3 regions of the Gracilibacillus caseinilyticus genome follow, and region 3 is predicted to be linked to each of the others. Evidence: riboswitches for the same ligand, from Rfam matches in the RefSeq annotation. Region 3 holds a riboswitch; each other region holds the start of a gene.

Region 1 (7,596 bases), 1.7 Mb from region 3:
TATACCAATCTTCCTTTTCGCTATTCGGGTGTTGAATATCTGTCCAAACATCGCTTAGCTTCGGACTGAATAATGGTTTCAACCGCCAGGCAGCTGGAGTTTCCCTTTCTATTCTTATTAACGGATCATGGCAACTTTCGCGAAAGACTGATGGCCAATAATCTTTTCTTGATCCAGAATGAGGCGTTTTAACCGCGAATTGATAAATGGCTGCATAATATTTTGGGTGAAATAATACTTGATAAAGTTGTTTTCCGATGTCAATTCGGTTAGGTAATGACTCAAAGCGATGGACATTTAACCCGACTAACTGGACCTTATGCTCTTTCTTGTAAGGAAACATAATTTGGTTCATTTGCATCATCTGCTGAACGATAAATTCGAGCGCCTCCATATTCGTTCTAGCATATTGTGGGTTGTTAATGACACGGTTTTCGATGTAATTTTGTTCGTTGATAATCAAAGCATTGGTAATCAGAGAACGTTGTCTATTTTCATAAAAGTAATCCCATATCACTTTCATAAAGTAGGAAACTCCAAATAACGGAAGCATGTAAAACATATTCTTGCTAAGGCGGATACTCGCTTCGTATAAGCGCAACTGAGGATAGGCATCTTGAAATATCAGCCAATTGTTCCGTTCTAAAAAATGAAAAAAGTATTGCTGCTGTTCTTTTGTCAGTAGTTTGGATAATAGACTGCCTTTAAGATCGGTCATATTCCAACCGGCATTTCTTGATACCATATGCGCCAAAAAGCTCCATTCGACTTCTGGAAATTGCTGATAAAAGCGAAAATAAGCTTCTGTACGTGTGACGTTATTTCGATTATATTGTCTGGTGTCATGGTTAATCTGATTAATTAGTTTTTGCTCAGGTTCAGATAACTGATCTTTAATTGCGTAATAGCTTTTTTTGTTTTGTAATCGATGTTTTATTATATTTAATGGATACGGAAGAGGATAAGATGGCTTAATGATTGCCACCGTCCTTTCAAATTCATTTTTCTAGAGTAATTTCTTCAGGTTAATCATTTATCTAGGATTGCTTTTAAACTGGGAGTTTATGCGGAGAATGAGGAAATTGTAAGACTTTTTGAAATTTTTTAACAAATATGGGTTGATCCAATCTCTGTTATGTAGTAATATGTGTTTGTGGTAATAATTTCAGATAATTTCTTATCCAGAGAGGCGGAGGGATTTGGCCTAATGATGTCTCAGCAACCAGTCTATACGAAGACATGGTGCTAATTCCAACAGATAAGAGGAATAAGTTTTTAAACGTTAAAGACCTTCTTCTTATAGGGGGTCTTTTTTTACTGGATAAGAATTATTGCAAACAATTAGCTGAAGGAGAGGATTGCAGTATGTCTACAAAAACAGTAACAGCACCATTTCGAGCAGATCATGTAGGAAGTTTGTTACGTCCAGAAAGTTTATTGGAGGCAAGAAAAGCGTATCAGGAAGGAAATATAAGTGCAGCAGAATTGCGAGAAGTAGAGAACAAAGAAATTGCACACATTGTCGATAAGCAGATTGAAGTTGGTCTGGAATTAGTATCTGATGGGGAGTTCCGCCGCCGCTTCTGGCATACGGATTTCTTGGAACATTTGAATGGAATTGAAGGTTATGTACCAGAAGTTGGTTACATATTTAACGGAAACGAAGAAACAGAGCGTTACAATATTCGCAATAATGGAAAAATCTCTTTTAATCAAGATCATCCATTCTTACAAGATTTTAAGGAATTTAATGAGATCGTCAATGGCCGTGCCGATGCTAAACAAACGATCCCAAGTCCGAATCAATTATTTAATATAGGGATTCGTAATGAAACCATTTATCCGGATATTGAGGATTTTGCAAGTGATGTCATTCAGGCATACCGTGATGCCATTAAAGCTTTTTACGATTTAGGTGTACGATATTTGCAATTTGATGATGTTTATATTGCTGGATTATCGTCACCGGACATTCCTTTTAATGATGGTGCGTATGACAGAGATTATTTAATTGATTTAGCTTTACGTGTAGTGAATGGTGTTTTAGAAGACAAACCGGAAGATTTAGTTGTGACCACGCATTTATGTCGTGGAAATTACCGTTCTAATTGGGCTTTCTCTGGAAGTTATGATCTCATTGCACCGACACTGTTTGCAAAAGAGAAAGTGGATGGATTCTTCTTGGAGTATGATGATGAACGTTCTGGTGGATTCAAGCCGCTAGACTATATTCCAGATGGCGGTGCTCGAGTGGTATTGGGCTTATTCACTTCAAAAACTGGTGAATTAGAAAATAAAGAACAAATCAAAGCAAGAGTAGGGGAAGCTGCCAAATACGTACCACTTGAACAGTTGTGCTTAAGCCCTCAATGTGGATTTGCATCGACTCATCACGGTAATAAATTGACAGAAGAAGATCAGTGGAAAAAACTGAAATATATTGTAGAAGTAACCAAAGAAATCTGGAATTAATGAGTAAAGCAAAAACCTCTTAAGCATGTCATAATGTGCTTAAGAGGTTTTTCTGTAGTGAGTGAAGAAAGTATATAAGTACAGTCATAGAAGTAATCATGCTGAACATGAAGATATATGGACTATGTCTAGCGTTGAAGTCATTTTGAAATGCTTAGCTGGCATACCGCTCCGGCCAACCACTTCGCGTCCTGCGGAGGCATATTTCCGGAGCTTTGCTAAGCAAATGAATCTATCAAAATTACCACAAAGTCAAACAGTTCCACTTTACATAATCCATATTATAGGTAGTTGTATATTATTTTGTTAGTTAGGACCGGGTGGGCTTTCCCAGTTTTTCTTACAGGTATGAAGTTAATTCAAAGCGAAAATGTCTGGAGTAGAGGGAATGAATAACAAAAAAATGTATGGAATCTTATTGATTATTACAGGATGTATGATAGCAATAGTTGTAGGTATTAAAGTTTATTATGATACAAATGCGTTAAAAGTAGCGGAGGTTCAATTGTCGAATGAAAAATTGAATCGAAACCAGTCCATTCAGATATTACAGATATCAGACTTGCATAATAAGCAATTTGGTGAAGATAATCAAAAATTACTTGAGAAAGTTATCCAACTTGAACCAGATGTGGTTGTGCTGACAGGGGATATTGTGGATCGCAGTACGGAAAATATCGATGATGTCCTCTCATTTGTTGAACAGTTATCGATCAGTCAATCTCCGGTATTTTATGTTTCAGGAAATCACGATTGGGACAATCCTTTACACGAATCGTTATTTAAGGGTCTCCGTGAAGCTGGCGTGAACATATTGGATAATCAGAATGTGCAAATACTGTTAGGCCATACTAGTTTCCAGATAGCCGGTGTGGTGGATCTATCAACTGGGCAAAGTAATATCGAGCATGCAGTGAAAGGTCTGGATCATCAAATCTTTACTGTTTTATTATCACACACCCCCCCGGTGAATCAAGGTCCGTTACCGAATGAGATTGACTTGATCATAAGTGGCCATACACACGGGGGACAAGTTCGATTGCCGTTTATTGGAGCTGTAGTTGCCCCGGATCAAGGATTCTTTCCAACTTATGACCAAGGCTTGTTCGCGCTTTCTGTTCGTCAGCAGCTCTATATAGATAGTGGAATTGGTACGAGTATGCTTCCTATACGATTTCTCAATCAGAGCCAGATCACTTTAATCACTATTTCAGGTGCATGAGGGTAGAGAGTTAGTCTTGCTATTCAAGATGCCTATAAAAATCAAAGAAAGGGCAACCTTTTTCTCGGATTCTTTGCAATACGGATCGGATAGTGAAAATGGTTGGATCCAATGTTTCGGTAACTTCTTCCCAAAATAAAGGCGTAGCTACGGTTGCTTGATTTGTTGCACGTGTGGAATAAGGAGCAATGATTGTTTTTCTCTCTGCATGCTGCACATAATCAATATACAGACGATTTCCACGATTCTTTATCAATCTTTCACTGGTAAACTGATCCGGATAGGCTTGTATTAATACATTACTTGTAGCTTCCATTAATTCACGTGTCTGCTGGTACGTCCAATTATTGACAGGGATATGAATTTGTAGTCCAGTTTTTCCGGAAGTCTTGATGTATGGCTTCAATTTTTGATGCTCCATCATTTCTTTGATTAATAATGCTGCCCGAACAGCAAGATAGAACTCCTTAAGGCTAGGAGGATCTAAATCAAAGACAATCTGATCCGGCTGATGATGCTGTTGTTTGTTAAAAGGAATATGAAACTCCAAGCCTCCATGGTTACCAAACCACAGAAGGCTTTCAAAATTCTGGCAATATATAGCAGCATCACCACCGACTGAATGCTTTGGTCTGAGAAAGGAAGGTGCATAGTCAGGTAAATGTTTTTGATAGAAAGATGGTTCACTTACACCATCAGGATAGCGAATAATCGTTAATTTTCGATCGTTTATCCAAGGAAGCATGTATGGAGCCATCGTTCTTAAATAACACAAAAAATCTAATTTAGAGTATTCAGGAAATAGCAATTTGTCCAATTTGGACACCGATACTCGTTCCGGAATTTGTGCTAACCCAAATTTGATCGCTTCAGTATTGCAATGTTCTGGCTCTATATCAAAACGGAATGCTGAGAAATGCGGTTCACGTAATTCTTCTTTACTGGCGTCAAGACATTGAATATCCAAACAGATTGATGGTGACACATTCCAAGTTGTACCGTTTACTTTCTTTCCATTCTGTTTAATAAATGTTTGTAACGTATCTTTTTCTTCCTTTTTCAATCCGTTTTTACATTTCCCTAACGTTTGCAGCTTATTGTCCATATAATAACTAACTGTAAAGTAGTCATTATTACTATTCCACTTTGTTACAACCCCTTGGACGGTACGATAGTTTTTAATCTTTAACCAGGATTCACTGCGCTTTCCTTCTTTATAGGGTGCGTTTTTTTTCTTGGCGACAAACCCTTCTGCCTGGTGCAAAGCAACCAATTTTTCCACATCTTCCAACTGTTCAAAAGTAGGTGCTTTTTGGATAGTTTCGATATTTTCCTCGAATAAGTGATGCAGAGTTCGATCCCTTACTGTGAATGGTTTATTACGTAAATTGGTCGCCTCGCACGTCAGCAGATCGAAGACGATAAACGTTACGTTATGCTGTTCTTTCTTGTTTCGTTTTGTCTTCGATCTTCTTTGAATTTGACTGAAGTCACAGCGGTATGGAGTTAGTAACAGAACAATTTCTCCGTCCAACTGTAGGGGGAAATATCTTTCGTAAAAGTCACGATGCTCCTTACACCAAAGGGTAATTTCAGGGAAGCTAGCTGTCAGATCGTGACCATTACGACTTATTATAGTGATTTCTTTTTTATCCCAGTATAATCCACAACGGAATCCATCATATTTTATTTGATATAACCATTGATGACCTGTTGGTACTTGGCTTGTAAGAGTTGGCAACATCGGTTTCCACACGTGGACAACGCCCCTTGTTTTTATATCTTTTATGTTATTTTTTCCGTTCGTTTGCATGATTATGTGAGAATTTGAAAAACTAGTTAGAAAAAGAGGTGTTAAGAGATGCATACGATTTGGAAAGGAACGATTAGTTTTGGTTTAGTAAATATCCCGATAAAACTACATTCTGCTACAGAAAACAAAGACATTAAACTGAAAAATCTGCATAAGGAATGTCATTCACCGGTTAAATATGAGAAGGTATGCCCGGTTTGCGAAAAGGAAATTTCCCAGGAGGATATGGTTAAGGGTTACGAGTATACCAAGAATAAGTTTGTCGTGTTGGAGCAGGAAGATCTAGAAGCACTCAGAGAGGAAAATGAAGAGAAAGCAGTGGACATTATTGAATTCGTCAAGCTGGAGGAAATTGATCCGATTTATTTCGACCGTAGTTATTATTTATCACCGAATGAAGGTGGAACAAAAGCTTATGCATTGCTAAGAAATGCGCTAGAGGAAACGGGTAAGATCGGATTGGCGAAAATCACGATTCGTTCTAAGCAACATTTGGCGGTAGTTCGTATTTATCACAACACGTTGATTATGGAAACCATTTATTTTCCGGATGAAGTGCGTGATTTTAAGGAAGTTCCAAATGTTCCAGAAGAACCAGCCATTGTAGAAAAAGAACTAGAAACGGCTAAATTGCTGATTGATCAACTCACTGCAACATTTGAGCCAGAGAAATATCATGATGAGTACCGTACAGCCTTATTAGCATTGATTGAGCAGAAAAAACAAGGCGAAGAGGTAACTACAGCAAAAGAGCCACCACGTAAAGATAATGTAACAGATTTAATGGAAGCATTGGAGAAATCACTAAATAAATCAAAAACGAAGAAAAAGAAAACGACTGCTAAAAAATCGAAAACAACGAAAAAATCCTCTGGACAAAAAGCAAAAGCAAATTAAGATAAAATATCCATATGAAGCACAAATACTTTTTATCCCTTTCTGCAGGCATGCTGCGGAAAGGCTACATAATTCTGATGCTCTGGTGCTCTACACTTTAAAAGTCTCTAAACAGCTTGAACACTCCAATATGCTACAATAGATGAAAAGTCTGTTGGGGGATGAATGACATGAATATGAAAAAAATGGTCATAATGGAACTGATCTATTCGATGGTGATTGGTGTCATACTTGGCTTTCTGCTGGAAAATATGTTAATTGGTTTGGCGTTCGGTTTCGGGATCGGATTAGTGATGATAGTGATCCTATATTTGGTCAATAAGTTTTATATTAAATAATAGTTAGTCTGAGGAAAATACATACCTTTCCAAGATATGAGTATACTACAATTCGTTACCACTATAAAGAGGAGGGGAAATAATGGATGCACAACGCGCACAGGAAATCATGGACTCTTCAGACATGTGTCATGTAACATGTAAAGGAGATCAAGTGTACATCGAACATGTAGATCAGGGCACTGGTCATGCGACAGTTCATGCACTGAATAAGCCAGAACAGAAATACATGGTGTCTGTAGATGAGTTAATGGAGCAGTAAGGTTAGAATGGATTCGTTAGCAACTGGAACAGGATTGTGTCCAGTTGCTAATTACTTCATCCTTGTTCCGGTGAATAAAAGAAAGTAGATGTTTTTAACATTTTTTTATTGTAGCAGGAATTTCGTCATTCTTTATCGAATAATAATATAAAATAGGTTAGCTATTTATAGGGACAATTGACATGCTGTAGGAGCAGTAATTTGGCATCATTCTACCATTTCTGCATAATATATCATATATTGTCTTTTATTTGATCAAAACTAGTCGTAATTTGCGGTTTCCCGGGCAATTTTTTTAGGTAACTTCTAATATTTCCTTTTCGTTAACCTTCCATCAACTTTGCTATCATCTCTTTATCTTCTGAGAATTTTCCGTGAGTTGCTTTGACTAATTCCGGAAATAGTTCATTAAGGTTTGCTTCCATTGCAGCAATTCCAACTCCAGTTATGCCACCTTTTACACATACTTTTTCGATTAATTCACTTAACGTAAAATGATTCTCCGAAAGTAATTTACCAAATCCAATAAACATTTTTTCCATTAATGCTGTTGCCTCTTCTGTTGTTATATCAGTTAAACTTGCTGCATGAT
Region 2 (7,596 bases), 1.5 Mb from region 3:
ATCGATGTTATTGCCGAAGCGGAAAATGGTCAGGATGCGGTTGATTTGGCCTTATCCTTACGTCCGGATGTCATTTTGATGGATCTTGTCATGGACGGGATGGATGGCATTGAAGCGACCAGACGGATTATAACGGAGTGGCCAGAGGCAAAAATTTTAATCGTAACCAGCTTCATTGATGATGACAAAGTGTATCCTGCCTTAGAAGCAGGCGCTACCAGCTATCTGTTGAAGACGTCCAAAGCAGACGTGATTGCGAGAGCCATTCGTGATACGTACAATGGAGAGTCCGTGCTGGAAAAAGAAGTGACAGCGAAGATGATGGCGAGGTTCTCTTCGTCTAATCAAGTGCCGCTGCATGACAGTCTGACAAAAAGAGAGACGGAAATCCTGCTGTTAATCGCTGAAGGGAAGACAAATCAGGAGATTGCTGATCAGCTTTTTATCGCATTAAAAACCACGAAAGTTCATGTCAGCAATATTCTCAGTAAGCTGGAAGTGCAGGACCGGACACAGGCAGCCGTCTATGTTTATCAAAATAATTTATTGTAATAATAGAGAAATCCCGCTTCGATGGAAGCGGGATTTCTGCTGAAGTGACCATGAATTGATGAGAAGTGGCCATTAAATCCACTAAAGTGACCATAAAACGTACACTTATTATAACCCCAATGTAGCATTAGGAATTTTAATGCGGAATGAGATATTGTCATTAGCCAGATCGATTTGTTGTGCACGCACTCGGAAGTTACTGTCCATGTTCATTTGTGTGACAGCAATGTATATCTGCTCTTCCTTAGGATCAATCGTAATCCATTCGGGTGTTTCGACACGGCTGCTGACATATTGTAAAATCCGGTCTTCTGGTAAACGTAATAAACCGAGAGACATATCGGTTGCCTGTAAAATGATGTCACCATTTTGCTGGACTTGTGGTTCGAATTTAATATTGACGGGTACTTCGCTTGAAAATGCCTCAATCGTACCCATTAAATGCACTTGTTTATCGAATTTAACGGTATACTGAATATTCTCGCCGAGCTTCGGTAATTTATCAATATACGCATTGACCAGCTCGTTCAAATTGGATTTGCTCGAACGAATGGTGAATTCTGCACCTGCTTCATCTTCAATAAATACTTGCTCCGGCTCTTCTGCACCCGGGGCTGGCCAGAAGATAAAGAGTACGATTGCCAAAAGCAAAGCAAGATTAATCGATAATAATGTAATAAATAATTTTCTCCAGTTCCTCACTTTTTTTTCTGCCATGTTGGTCATCCTTTATTATTCTTCTGCTTGTCGCAAGTCATTTTGCAGGTAGGTAATGACGCGTTCCGCAATTAATTGATATCCACGATGATTCGGGTGGAAATTATCATCAGCGTAAACATTCTCTGCTTCATTCTGAAAAACATCCTGCATTGGTATATATTGCACCTGTTCGAATTGATTGGTTACTTCTAAACTCTTATTATTCCATCTGGTGATGATTTGGTTTAATGCTTCAATTTCACCGAAATATTGTTCAAATGGGTTGAAAAAACCGATTAAATAGATTTTTGCATCTGGCTGTAATGATGTGATTTTATCGAAAATAGCTGTCAGCCGTTCTCCATATGGTTCTCGTCCTTCAATAAAAGGTTCTTCCGTAAGATTAACGAAATTATCTTTCATTATTTTCATGATATCATTAGCGCCGATTGTGATTAATACCGTATCCGCTTTTTTTAGTGAATCTTGAATTTCTTCTTGTTCCAGGCGTTTTAATAAATGATCGGTACGGTTACCGCGCTTACCGAAATTATCAATCGAAGCATTAATGCTCTGGTTATCAAGCTGCTCTTTTAAGACACCTACATAGCCACCATTTTCTTCTTCGTCTCCAACACCTTGTGTTAACGAGTCCCCGATAGCAACAATATGTGCATCTTTTTTGAACAATTGAAGAGCACCCATGACTGCTTCACGGACGTGTGAAGAAATGGAGCTGTTTTCTTCCGCTTCATCGGTTTGTTCCTCTTCGGCGGTTTCGTCCTCAGTTTCTGTTTGATTATTTTCTGTCTCGTTGGTCGTGTTCGAAGATTCTTGCTGATCTGATGGCCAAGCAAAATAAACAGCCAATGTGATCGCAGCAATCAGCAATACGACCAGAATCAATACCTTTTTCCTCATGGTCAACACCTACAGTTATAAATCTTATCCTTATTAAGTATACCCGTCCATTTATGATTGCTAACATGTGTTATAGAATATGCATCTTAACAATTGAAAATGAGTCAATTTGTGAAATGATACGAATTGTATCACAATAATCTGACCGTGTTATGGAAAATATTCATTAAAAAGCATAAGACCGCAAACCGAAATGGCCTGCGGTCTCACATATATATATTTATCTTGGGGAGATAAATAACGATAGTCAGGGAGAGTTACTCTCCGCGGCGTAAGCGGTCTGCCTCTTGAAATGGGCATTTGTTCTCGACAATGACTTGACCGTATGCTTCCGCCTTTTCTTTTGTAGCAGGGTCTGTCTGCCCTTCAGCAAACCAAACAATTTTGGCCTGGTTTGTATATGCAGCAGCTGCTTCCTTTTGATGTAAAATGTATAATATATCAATCTCACCTTCTGCCTGATCCGCTTTGGTGATGTGATAACCTAATTTAGATAATTTGCTGAGTGCTTCAGAGTCTTCGAGTGAGCCAGCCACTGCGATTGTTTTCGGGCGAATGTCGCCGTTTTCTCTCGCAAGTGGGGAAGATAATACCCACGAGATTGCCTTCTCCGCACCCGTTGAAATCGTTGGTTCGCTATCTGTTGCAACTGCAATCGCCTGATCTAAGTCCTCGATAATATCTTCAGCTGTTTCAATACCAACAGAAAGTCGGATTAATTCTTCTGTAACGCCAGATTTCTTTAATTCTTCCTTCGTCAATTGCTGGTGGGTAGTGGATGCAGGATGAATAATTAATGATTTCGCATCTCCCACATTGGCAACATGAGACCATAATTGTACATGATCAATTATTTTTCGTCCAGTTTCTCTACCACCCTTTATACCAAAGACGATCATAGAACCAAAAAGGTTACAAAAATATTTTTTTGCTAATGAATGGGAAGGGTGATCCTCTAGTCCAGGATAGGAAACCCATTCCACTTGTGGATGATTTTTCAGGTAATGCGCAACGGCTTCGGTATTTTCGCTGTGACGTTTCACTCTTAAATGTAACGTCTCCAGACCTTGTAAGAAATAAAAAGCATTCTGCGGGCTTAACGATGGTCCAATATCTCGTAATAATTGGACACGAAGCTTAATCGCAAATGCCGGTGGTCCAATATCAATTCCGAAGCGAATACCATTATACGATTCGTCAGGTTCCGTAAAACCAGGGAATCGGTCACTATTCCAATTAAATCGCCCACTGTCTACCACAATACCGCCGATGGAAGTACCGTGCCCGCCAATCCATTTCGTAGCAGAGTGCACGACAATGTCAGCTCCCCAGCTAATTGGTTTACACACATACGGGGTGGCAAATGTATTATCAATAATAAGTGGAACTCCATGTTCATGGGCAATATCAGCAACAGCTTCGATATCGAGCACATGTAAACTAGGATTGGTAATCACTTCACCGTATACAGCTTTCGTCTTGTCTGTGATAGCTTCTCTGAAATTCTCAGGATTAGTACCATCGACGAATTTCACGTTAATACCGTATTTAGGTAAAGTTGTGTTAAACAGGTTGTAAGTCCCGCCATACAAATTGCTGTCTGCTACAATTTCATCGCCGGCATTAGCCAAGTTCAGAATGGCGAGTGTAATAGCAGATGCGCCTGAAGCTGTGCCGACAGCAGCAACTCCATCTTCTAATAAAGCAATACGCTGTTCGAAGACGTCAACCGTTGGATTCATGATACGCGAATAAATATTGCCCATTTCTGCTAGAGCAAAAAGATTTTGGGCATGCTCTGTGTTGTTGAATACATAAGAAGTAGTTTGATAGATTGGTACGGCACGCGCATTGGTTGCTGGATCAACTTGCTGGCCGCCATGCAATAAATTGGTCTCACTTCCTGGAAATTGAAACGGATTTGTCATTGATGTACCCTCCTCTAAACTAATGAAAAAAAACCTCTTCTCACCGATAGTAAGAAGAGGTTTGCTTATGTAAGTTCAGTCCTCCTCTTATCTTTCAGGTCAAACCTGTAGGATTTAGCACCATTTCAACTAAAGAAATTGACGGTTGCCGGGCTTCACAGGGCCTATTCCCTCTGCCACTCGAAATAAGAGTTCGTATTTATTTAATTGACTACATTATAAGTCATACATTGGCAATCGTCAACAAATATATCAGAATTTTGCGAAGTAATAGAATCTTCTGCAGATTAACATAAACTTTATGATCATTTTTCGTTCGCTATGCATAGTATAAAGTGGGTAACAAGACCAGGAGGGATGAACATGTCACAAAAAGGCGGAAAACATGATTGGGGAGAAGACTTTATTAAGAAGTTAGACTCATTCCTTTATGAAAAACCGAACCGTAACGTAATGGAAACGATTGATAGTTTTTTTGAACAGGTCAAAATGCCGAAACAGATTCCCGCAGATGTTGTGGAGACAGACGATGAATGGATCGTACGTGTCGATTTGCCAGGTATAAAAAAAGAACAGATCAAGTTGAAATTGTTAGGTAATCAAATTTCTATAACTGTTGATCATGAAGAAGAAATCGATCAGCACGATCAAACGTATCAATATTATCATAAAGAACGAAGACAGCAACGTAAGCAACGGACGATCACCTTACCATATGCAGTTGATAAAGAAACAGCCAAGGCAAGTTTTCAAGATGGTGTATTGGAAATCAGAGGACCAAAAAATCAAGCAGAAGATGACGCTTTAAGTATTGATTAAGCTAATAGCAATTGCTATTAGCTTAATCATAATTGTGCTATATTAGGAATAGACGACTTTTTTTGCACGTTAGAAAAGTATGAAATTTTCTCAGCGTTGTAATTCGACAGGCTGAAAATGTCACCAGTACTTGTCGATAAGCCGAATTTTCTTTAAAAAGGAGGTTTTCCTTTGGAGATTACCCAGCTCGTTATCACTTTTCTACTGGTATTTAATATTGTCTTATCATTAACTATTATCTTCCTTGAGCGAAAAAATGCCACGGCGACTTGGGCTTGGATCATGGTGTTAACCTTCATTCCGATTTTTGGATTTATTTTATATCTTATTTTTGGAAGAAAGTTAAGTAACAAAACGATTTTCACATGGGATACCAAGAGTAAATTAGGGGTCAAAAAGGCAGTTCAGCATCAGCTGCGGGAAATCGAAAATGGTGATTTCTTTATTAGTGATCCCCGCTTGTATCAATACAAGGACTTGTTTTATTTGCATTTACGTAATAATGATGCGATTTTCACACAGGACAATGCGGTCAATATTTTTACAGATGGAAATCGCAAATTTAATTCGTTATTAGAAGATATCGAGCAGGCGACAGACCATATCCATTTACTTTATTACATAGTACGGTCTGACCGGCTCGGAGTCCGGCTTGCGGAAGCACTGATTAAGAAAGCAAAAGAAGGTGTGGAAGTACGTTTTCTATATGATGACCTTGGTTCGAGAACACTAAGCAGGAAATTAATTCGAAGAATGCGACAAGCAGGTGCTGAGGTGGAAGGGTTTTTCCCGCCATTAATTCCTAAAGTCAATCTTAAAATTAATCACCGTAACCACCGGAAGCTGGTGATTATTGATGGGAAAGCAGGCTATATTGGTGGGTTCAATATTGGAGATGAGTACCTCGGTGAGGATAAGCGTTTTGGCTATTGGCGTGACACACATTTACGGATCGAGGGAAGTGCCGTTAAAAATTTGCAAACTCGTTTTATCCTGGATTGGAATCAGGCATCACGTCATGATATCGAATACGACGAACGCTATTACGACGCCGTGCCGATGGGAAATGCCGGCATGCAGATCGTATCTTGCGGTCCTGATTCGGACTGGGAGCAGATCAAGCATGGCTATATTAAGATGATCATGTCGGCGAAGGAATATGTGTATATTCAAACACCTTATTTCATACCGGATGAAAGTCTGCTCGATGCATTACGAATAGCCAGTCTATCCGGAGTAGATGTCCGAATTATGATCCCCAATAAGCCAGACCATCCGTTTGTATATTGGGCAACGTATTCTTATATTGGGGAGTTACTGAAAGCCGGTGCAACGGTTTATATTTATCAAAAAGGCTTCCTGCATGCTAAAATGATTGTAGTGGACAGTAAGATCGCCTCAATCGGAACGGCAAATATTGATGTAAGGAGCTTCCGCCTCAATTTTGAAGTGAATGCCTTCTTATATAATGAAACACTTGCAGAAATGCTAGTAGATGAATTCGAAAAAGATATGGAGTATGTGACCACGTTAACCTTGCCACTGTATCAAAAAAGGTCACTCTGGATTCGTACGAAAGAATCGATTGCAAGGTTAATCTCGCCAATCCTGTAAAAGAACTTGGCATCAGCTAAGTTCTTTTTCGTAGATGGGCAACAACGCTATCAATGTAAAATCAAAATGACCACTAAGATGTCACTAATTTTTAAATAGAGCTTGCAATTAAAAGAACCACAGGCGAAAGGATCGATAGAATGCGCACGTTAAAAGTAGAACAACTGGTGAAAACATATGGTGACAAATCGTTGTTTGATCATATTTCCTTTTCAATTACAGATCAGGATCGTATTGGTCTGATCGGTGTCAATGGAACGGGAAAGTCAACCTTGCTGAAAGTATTGGCAGGCATTGACCAGGCGGAAAAAGGTACAATTGATCATCCGAATGACTACCATATTGAATATTTGGATCAAGAACCCCGTCTCGCAGAAGGGGATACTGTATTAGATCAAATCTATTATGGTGATGCCGAAATCATGGTGACGCTCAGAAAATACGAAGCGGCTGTCTTTGCATTAGAGCAAGATCCTGCTAATGAAAAAATGCAACAGCAGTTAATCCATATGCAGGACAAAATGGATCAACTGCAAGCATGGGATGCTATGACGATTGCCAAAACAATTTTGACCAAATTAGGTGTACCCGCTTTTGACAAAAAGATCGAACAATTGTCAGGAGGTCAACGTAAAAGAGTAGCTATAGCCAAAGCATTAATTCAGCCTGCCGATTTACTGATTTTGGACGAGCCTACTAACCATCTTGATAATGATACGATCGAATGGCTGGAAGAATATCTGCCTTCTTATTCTGGAGCGATTCTGTTAGTTACGCACGACCGTTACTTTCTGAACCGGATTACTAATCGTATGTTTGAATTGGACAAGGGTAACTTATATACATATGTCGGCAACTATCAGACGTTTCTTGAGCAGCGTGCATTACGCGAAGAACAAGAGCAGCAGGCAGAGCGCAAGCATCAGAATATCCTCAAGAAAGAAATAGCCTGGTTAAAGGCAGGAGTGAAAGCAAGAACGACGAAACAAAAGGCAAGAATAGACCGTGTGGAAGATATGAAGGAGAAGACGTTTGACACGAACAAACAAACGTTATCCTTTCA
Region 3 (7,596 bases):
TCACCAATACCGATTATAGCTCCTCTTGGACGTTTTACCATCAGTAGCACTCCTTTTTTTTGATTTCGCTGAATTCAGATAAACACGCTGGATTGCGAATCGATGCTTTGTTTTTTACCTCCGCACCAATTGCTGTCGTCTTCACTGCCCCTTCTACTTTTTTGCCGTTGATTGTATGCGGAATGTCTGTAACCTGATAAATTCGCCTTGGTACATGACGCGGTGATGCCTTCTGACGAATCTGCTGACGGATTGTTTGGGCCAGTTCTTTCGTTAACCGCTCCGTCACCACACATAAGACAATTTCCTCATCATTGTCAAAAGGCAAGCCAAAAACGACGGAATCTTGTATCACTTCCATATGATCCACGACACTGTATATCTCAGCAGTACCAATTCGGATGCCACCTGGATTCAGAATCGTATCCGCCCTGCCATAGATAACGAGAGACTGATCGATCGTTTGTTCAGCAAAATCCCCATGTGTCCATACACCGGGACGATCTGAAAAATAATTATTGCGGTACCGCTCATCGCCTCCTTCTCCGTAGAAAGTGAGAGGCATGCTCGGGAATGGCTCTGTACAAACAAGATCTCCCTTTTTTCCGAAAACCGAAATGCCGCGTTCATCCAATACATCAACTGCCATGCCTAATGCTTTGCAGCTAATTTCCCCGCGAATCACTGGATGAATTGGGGAGCCCATCACAAAGCAGCCAATAATCTCCGTACCACCTGAAATCGATTGAAGCAACAGATCTTCTTTGATCGTGTCATATACCCAGTCATATTGCTCACTGACCAGAGGTGCTCCACAAGAAAGTATCGATCTTAATGAGGATAAAGTATAATCGTCTTTTAATCTTACGCCGGCTTTGGCTAAGGACTCTAAATATTTCGGACTTGTGCCAAAATGCGTTAATTGAATCTCTTCTGCAATATCCCATAAATGTGCTGGGCGTTCCGGTAACATCGGCGCTCCATCATATAACAAAATCGATGCACCACTTGCTAATCCCGTTACGAGCCAGGGATACATCATCCAAGCGGTATTGGTATACCAGAACAGTGTATCTGTTTCTTTTACATCGCCATGCAGCTGATGTTCCTTGACATGCTGTAATAACGTACCACCAACTGAATGAACAATCGCTTTCGGCAGACCAGTTGTGCCCGACGTGTACAAAATATAAAGCGGGTCACCAAAATTCACCTGTTCGAACTCTGGTTTAACAGCTTGATTATCTAGTAGTGATTCCCAACTGACCGCACCATCCACAATGCCTGTTGTTGTCACTACATGCTGAATACTATCCATCTGTTCTGCTATTTCCTCTACCTTATCGGAAATATCAAATGGTTTTCCCTTATATTGATAATGAAGATGAGCAATCAATACTTTAGGCTGTACTTGGCCAATACGATCGATAATACCCTTCGCTCCGAAATCCGGTGAACAAGACGTCCAAATCGCACCAAGCGAAGCAGTAGCTAATAATGCTACAAGGCCGTCAATATTATTTGTCGTAACTCCTGCAACACAATCGCCTCGTTTCACGCCTAGCTGCTTAAATCCTTGTTGAGCTTTAGCCACTTGCTCGCTGAGATCTCTAAATGTGATCGCTTGTGTCACGCCTGTTTCGTCCGCTTGAAAAACGGCTATGTTGTCAGGATTGGCTTGCAGGACATTTTCTGCAAAATTAAGTGATGCATCAGGAAAGAAAACCGCATCCACCATTGAATCTGCTGGATTGTAATAGCGAGTGCCCTTTTCACCAATAATACCGGCATAATCCCAAACAGCTGACCAAAATTCCGCAATATGGGTAATCGACCATCGGTGCAGTCTGTCGTATGGAAATAATGACTGATCAACAAACACAGCAAAGGCTTTTAGATGGGACTGATCGATATCACGTTGTGCAGGTTCCCATAATACTCGGTTACGGGTTACAATTTGACTACTCATGATCATTCTCCTTTCGTTGGTACTTCAATTAAAATAGCAATTCCTTGACCACCGCCTCCACATAATGCAGCTATTCCTTTGCCACCGCCACGTCGTTGTAACTCTTTCGCTAAGGTCAATATTAATCGAAAGCCTGTACCACCAAGTGGATGACCAATTGCGATCGCTCCACCGTTGACATTCACTTTATCCAAATCGAGGTCAAGTGCACGACAGCTTGCAATTACCACACTTGCAAAAGCTTCGTTAATTTCAAATAAATCAATATCGTCGACCGACAGCTTCTGTGCTGTTAACAGCTTCTGAATCGCATCAGCTGGTTTTGTTTGTAAACTGGCATCTGGTCCTGCCGTTTCTGTCCAACCGGTAATCGTTGCAAGTGGAGAAAGATCCAATGCTTCTGCCTTTTCACTGGATGTGACGATACCGATACTTGCTCCATCTGTCATCTGCGAAGCATTCCCCGCCGTTATCGTGCCACCCTCTGCAAATACAGGTTTCAAGTTTGCTAGTCTTTCCGCTGTTGTCTGCTCACGTATGCCTTCATCTTCCTCTAAAATGTCTGAAAAAGGTATAATCTCTTCTCGCAAAAACCCTTTCGACCGAGCGAAGGCTGCGCGCTGTTGCGAGAGTGCTGCGAGGTGATCCTGTTCCGTTCGTCCAATACCATATTTCTGATTTGCCTGTTCCGTCAACGCTCCCATTGATTGCTCACTCAATGAACACCATAACCCATCATGTAATAACGTATCTGTCATGGTCTGGTGCCCAAACTTTTTACTATGTTTCGTTACTGTAAAAGGTGCATTCGACATTGAATCAAATCCACCAACGATATAAGTTGTGCCTTCCTGCAACAAAATTCTTCGGGCTGCATCAATTACAGAAGCTACTCCACCTAAACAAACATTGTTCAACGTAATAGCAGGGGTATGACTGCTAATCCCAGCTGCATGTGCTACTTGTCTTGCAGGATTTTGGCCTTGTCCAGCCTGAATGACTTCCGCTAACAACACACCATCAAACGGCGCTAATTCAGGATATTTTTCATGTAAGTACTTCATTGGCGCACTTGCCAATTCAGTGGCCGAATATGATGATAATGCTCCGTTCCATTTTCCAAAAGGCGTCCTTATACCGTCTACAAGTACAATCGACATTAGATATTCACCCTCTTATTTATTTACTAGCTTAATAGTTTTTTGAATATATTTAATATTCAGACTTTTTTGGTTAATAAAAGCTGGTAAAACAGATCCCTTTTGTGTAAAACAAAAAATCTCCCTATCTAGAGATAGAGAGATTCAACTTGCTAATAAAACTCCTTATCTCTACTAAGTATAGTGACTTAGTTGGATTTGGCACCTATATTAAGCAATGCTTAATGGTTGCCGAGGCTTCAAAGGGCCATTCCCTCCACCTCTCTTGATAAGACAAGATCCTATTAAGTTAACGTTTTGATTATTGATAACTTTAGCATGTTTTGTCGTTATATGTCAATGGCAGAAAAACACCATTAATCAACAGCACTGAATTCGTGTACCCACACTTTCATCTTCGGTCCCCAAGGCATACCAGGGTGAAGAGATAAAATAGACTGTTTGTATGCTTCTAAATTATCGTATCCTTCTCGCTTAGCGTCCTCATCCGTAATCATTCCAAGTGACTGTTGATACACATTATCGACACGGAAATGGTGATCTTTCAGTGTCATCACCTCTCCAATATCCGCATATCGGCCATTTCGTCTTGTTGCTGTTTTTTCTCCTTTAATGACTTTTTCTACGTCTGCTTCTATTGTAACAAGGCGGTCAATTGTACACGTTTTTGGCGGCAACTGCTGTGAGTTATGTTGATTACTCATCTTGCATCTTTCCTTTCTATCCAATAAAGATAATCATTTTATATAAAATAAATCAGCATATTTTGCGGGACACTTCTTTTTTATTTTATCACAGCACCGGCAACTATTCATGGGGGTGAACCTAATAAAAACTGAACATTTCGTGTCAAAATCGTATTTTGTCAGGAATAGATGATTATTTGTCCAACATAGAAAACAATCGAGATACGGTTTGATATAAGAAATCAGACTAATACAATAGACCTATCACCTTCCAAATAATAAAAATAGTTAATCGATAACCTTGATAAATCAAAGTGAATAAGCACCTGTTCCAGAAAAAAAACAAATGATTTTGTCCAAAAAACAGAGATAACCGGGTAAATTCTATTAATTATAAAATTTATAATAAATTAGATTGTTTTATAATTACTTTGTGTTAGAATGTATTCTATAAAGTCATCGATTAGCTAAAAAACACTCTATTATTCATTGTTTTTTTACCTCTTTCTAAGATTCACGAAAGGAGGAAAATTATTCAAAAGAAAGAGATAAAATAAAAATTTTAACGAGGTGATTTTATGAAAACAATTAAAAAAAGATCTTTTTTGTGTTTAAGTTTTATCTTGTTAATTTCCACTTTCTTTTTTATTTTCACTCCAAAAATGCAAGCAGAAACCGGTTTTTATGTAAGCGATAACAAACTTTATGATGCAACCGGTGAACCTTTTGTAATGCGAGGTGTTAATCATGCACACTCATGGTATAAGGGTGATTCCGCTTCCGCTATTCCTGCCATTGCAGAGACAGGAGCAAATACAGTAAGAATTGTTCTGTCAGATGGCAGCCAGTACACAAGAGATGATATTGAAACAGTTAAAAATCTCTTATCAATAGCCGAAGAGAATAACTTGATCGCTGTGTTAGAAGTACACGATGCTACTGGATCAGATAACATTAACACATTGAATAGCGCTGTGAATTACTGGATCGATTTAAAAGATGCAATAATTGGGAAAGAAGATAAAGTTATCATCAATATCGCAAATGAATGGTACGGTACGTGGGATGGTTCGGAATGGGCAAATGGCTATAAGCAAGCAATTCCTAAGCTGAGAGAAGCTGGCTTAGATCACACATTAATCGTAGACTCAGCTGGATGGGGACAATATCCCGAATCCATTCATAACTATGGACAAGAAGTACTGAATGCAGATCCACTAAAAAACACTATGTTCTCCATTCATATGTATGAGTATGCAGGTGGAGATTCAGCCACAATCAAAGCGAATATAGACAATGTAATTAATCAGAATCTTGCTTTAATAATAGGAGAATTTGGTCATAAGCACACTGATGGAGATGTAGATGAAGATACAATTTTGAGTTACGCCAACCAAAAAAATGTTGGGTGGCTTGCATGGTCATGGAAAGGAAATGGATCAGAATGGGACTATTTGGATTTGTCCAATGATTGGAATGGTAATAATTTAACTACTTGGGGAAATAGAATCGTTAATGGATCCAACGGGATAAAGGCTACTTCGACAATTAGTCCTGTATTCGAAAGTGGAAATGGCGGCGATGTAGGGGAATCCGAGGAAATACTTTATGATTTTGAGACGAGCACCCAAAACTGGAGTGGTGTAAATCTGTCTGCCGGGCCTTGGCATGTAAATGGATGGGCCAAAAGTGGAAATCATTCATTGAAAGCAGATATTTCACTATCCAGTAATTCAGAACATTACCTATCCCTTACCAAGAATAATGATTTTAGCGGAAAATCCCAATTGAAAGCAACTGTAAAACATGCAAATTGGGGAAATATCGGCGACGGGCTAAGAGCCAAATTATACGTTAAATCAGGACCTGACTGGAAATGGTCTGATAATGGAAGTGTGTTAATTAATTCATCAAACAGTAAAACTTTATCATTAGATTTATCAAATGTGCCGAATTTAAATAACATTAAAGAAATAGGCGTTCAATTTATCAGCTCTGGTAACAGTAGTGTTCAAACGGCTGTATACGTAGATAAAGTTACGATTGAATAGCTTTATAATCAATTAATAAGCTAACCCGTATTTACTTAGGGTTAGCTTATATTAATTCCTGGAACAACTAAACTTATTAGATTTTATTAAACATAATTAACAGCTGCGTTATTCCGCTTGCATGGCGCTTTGTTTGGTTGGGTGTACGGTGCCATATGGATGCTCGGGCGGGGCGTAGATGGAATACAGCTTTAACGGTTCATATCCGGTGTTGACCATATTATGCCATTTACCAGCTGGAATCATTATTGCAAAATCATCGCCTACATATTGCTTATAATTTAAATAATTCTTTTCGTCACCCATCATGACCATTCCTTGCCCTTGTTCAACCCGAAGAAACTGATCCGTATCAGGATGTACTTCTAAACCTACATCTTCCCCAACACCAATACTCATTAATGTCACCTGAAGATGGTCTCCAGTCCATATCGCTTTTCGAAATGTGTCGTTCTGTTTCGTTGCTTCATCTATATTTACAACATATGGCTGACCGCCGTAATCAACTGATTGCGGGACTGGCCGATAATAGCCAGGGGGGAAGTTATAATAATAATATGGTTGATAATACATGCCAATTCTCCTCTCCTTATACCTTCTTCTCTCCATCCTATGCAATTAACCGAATAGGCGTAAGTAAGGAATAAAAAGAAAAGTTCTTTATTCAAGAAGCATCTTTATCTCGAACTGCCCACCAAAAGACGAAGATAAGAGATACGATAATAATGAGGAACGGCGCAACAAAAATTAGAAACTCATTCATCTTGATTCCTCCTATACATGATGATTTTTCTTACCTGTTACATACTCCTTGTTAAACAAGAATAATCGCAGCAGTAAGTAAAGGGAAGGTAAAAGCAGCAGAAACCCTAGGATAAACGCAATAATTAAAGCAGTCGCCATTGCTTCATTTGTAAAACCATCGTATAACGTTAAATGAGGATACAGCAGATACGGTCGATGTGACCAGCCGTAACCTAGAAATGCAATAAAAAATTGTGCTACCAGCATACAAAAGGCAAGTGCGTATTGACGCTTTGACCAGATCAGCCAGAATGTTCCAATAAATAGTAACCCTGATAATAAAAAGGCCCACCATATGTCAACGATATTCTCATAATGTTCCGGATTGTGTGCACGCAGTTCTACAATAATCCCAAAAGCCGTTATCATTGTTGGAAACGCCCAGATAAGGGCGTATTTACGCATCAGGATTGTTGCCTCCTCATCCCCTGCATGCTTGGCATACCAGGTGAGAAATACTGCAGAAATATATAAAACAGATGTAATCGCGAGAAATACGATACTCCAAGTCAATGGACTATAAAACAATTCTCGATAGTGTAATACTGGAGCCCCATCCACAAGCGATACAAAACCGCCCTCTGAAATCGCAAGTGAAACAGACAACGCTGCCGGGATTAACAAACCAGACATCCCGTAGGCAAAGGCATACCCTTTGTGACCTCGTGACCCATAAGTTTCAAATGCATAATAGGAACCACGAACCGCTAATAAAATAAGAGCCAGACTGGCAGGAATGAGTAATGTTGTTCCGTAATAAAAAGCCGTCTTGGGAAAGAAACCGATCATCCCTACAAAGAAGAAGACAAGAAATACATTCGTTACTTCCCATACTGGCGACAGATAGCGCTGTATAATCTTGATGAGAATGTGATTTTTATTAGTCAGCAGGCTGTATGCATTGAAGAAACCTGCACCAAAATCGA

The links. A riboswitch is a leader RNA that binds a small molecule or an ion and turns the genes downstream of it on or off. The one in region 3 is predicted to bind S-adenosylmethionine.
Region 1: another riboswitch for S-adenosylmethionine. It lies ahead of MUN88_RS15080 (5-methyltetrahydropteroyltriglutamate--homocysteine S-methyltransferase); the one in region 3 lies ahead of MUN88_RS01890 (thiolase family protein).
Region 2: another riboswitch for S-adenosylmethionine. It lies ahead of MUN88_RS09035 (PLP-dependent aspartate aminotransferase family protein); the one in region 3 lies ahead of MUN88_RS01890 (thiolase family protein).

The regions. Positions count from the first base shown of each region.
Region 1 is NZ_CP095072.1:3,193,977-3,201,572, forward strand. Features, by position in the region: gene MUN88_RS15075 (DUF2515 family protein) at 1-985, opposite strand, end outside; SAM riboswitch class I at 1,175-1,265, shown strand; gene MUN88_RS15080 (5-methyltetrahydropteroyltriglutamate--homocysteine S-methyltransferase) at 1,366-2,472, shown strand; gene MUN88_RS15085 (metallophosphoesterase) at 2,861-3,694, shown strand; gene ligD (DNA ligase D) at 3,714-5,450, opposite strand; gene ku (non-homologous end joining protein Ku) at 5,556-6,404, shown strand; gene MUN88_RS15100 (hypothetical protein) at 6,575-6,742, shown strand; gene MUN88_RS15105 (H-type small acid-soluble spore protein) at 6,825-7,004, shown strand; gene comER (late competence protein ComER) at 7,328-7,596, opposite strand, start outside.
Region 2 is NZ_CP095072.1:1,893,822-1,901,417, forward strand. Features, by position in the region: gene MUN88_RS09020 (response regulator transcription factor) at 1-552, shown strand, start outside; gene MUN88_RS09025 (YpmS family protein) at 661-1,269, opposite strand; gene MUN88_RS09030 (SGNH/GDSL hydrolase family protein) at 1,285-2,172, opposite strand; gene MUN88_RS09035 (PLP-dependent aspartate aminotransferase family protein) at 2,430-4,100, opposite strand; SAM riboswitch class I at 4,185-4,292, opposite strand; gene MUN88_RS09040 (Hsp20/alpha crystallin family protein) at 4,464-4,919, shown strand; gene cls (cardiolipin synthase) at 5,091-6,533, shown strand; gene MUN88_RS09050 (ABC-F family ATP-binding cassette domain-containing protein) at 6,674-7,596, shown strand, end outside.
Region 3 is NZ_CP095072.1:398,852-406,447, forward strand. Features, by position in the region: gene MUN88_RS01880 (thiolase family protein) at 1-41, opposite strand, end outside; gene MUN88_RS01885 (acetoacetate--CoA ligase) at 41-1,969, opposite strand; gene MUN88_RS01890 (thiolase family protein) at 1,972-3,129, opposite strand; SAM riboswitch class I at 3,292-3,404, opposite strand; gene MUN88_RS01895 (ASCH domain-containing protein) at 3,486-3,833, opposite strand; gene MUN88_RS01900 (glycoside hydrolase family 5 protein) at 4,394-5,866, shown strand; gene MUN88_RS01905 (cupin domain-containing protein) at 5,975-6,439, opposite strand; gene cydS (cytochrome bd oxidase small subunit CydS family protein) at 6,531-6,629, opposite strand; gene MUN88_RS01910 (cytochrome d ubiquinol oxidase subunit II) at 6,641-7,596, opposite strand, start outside.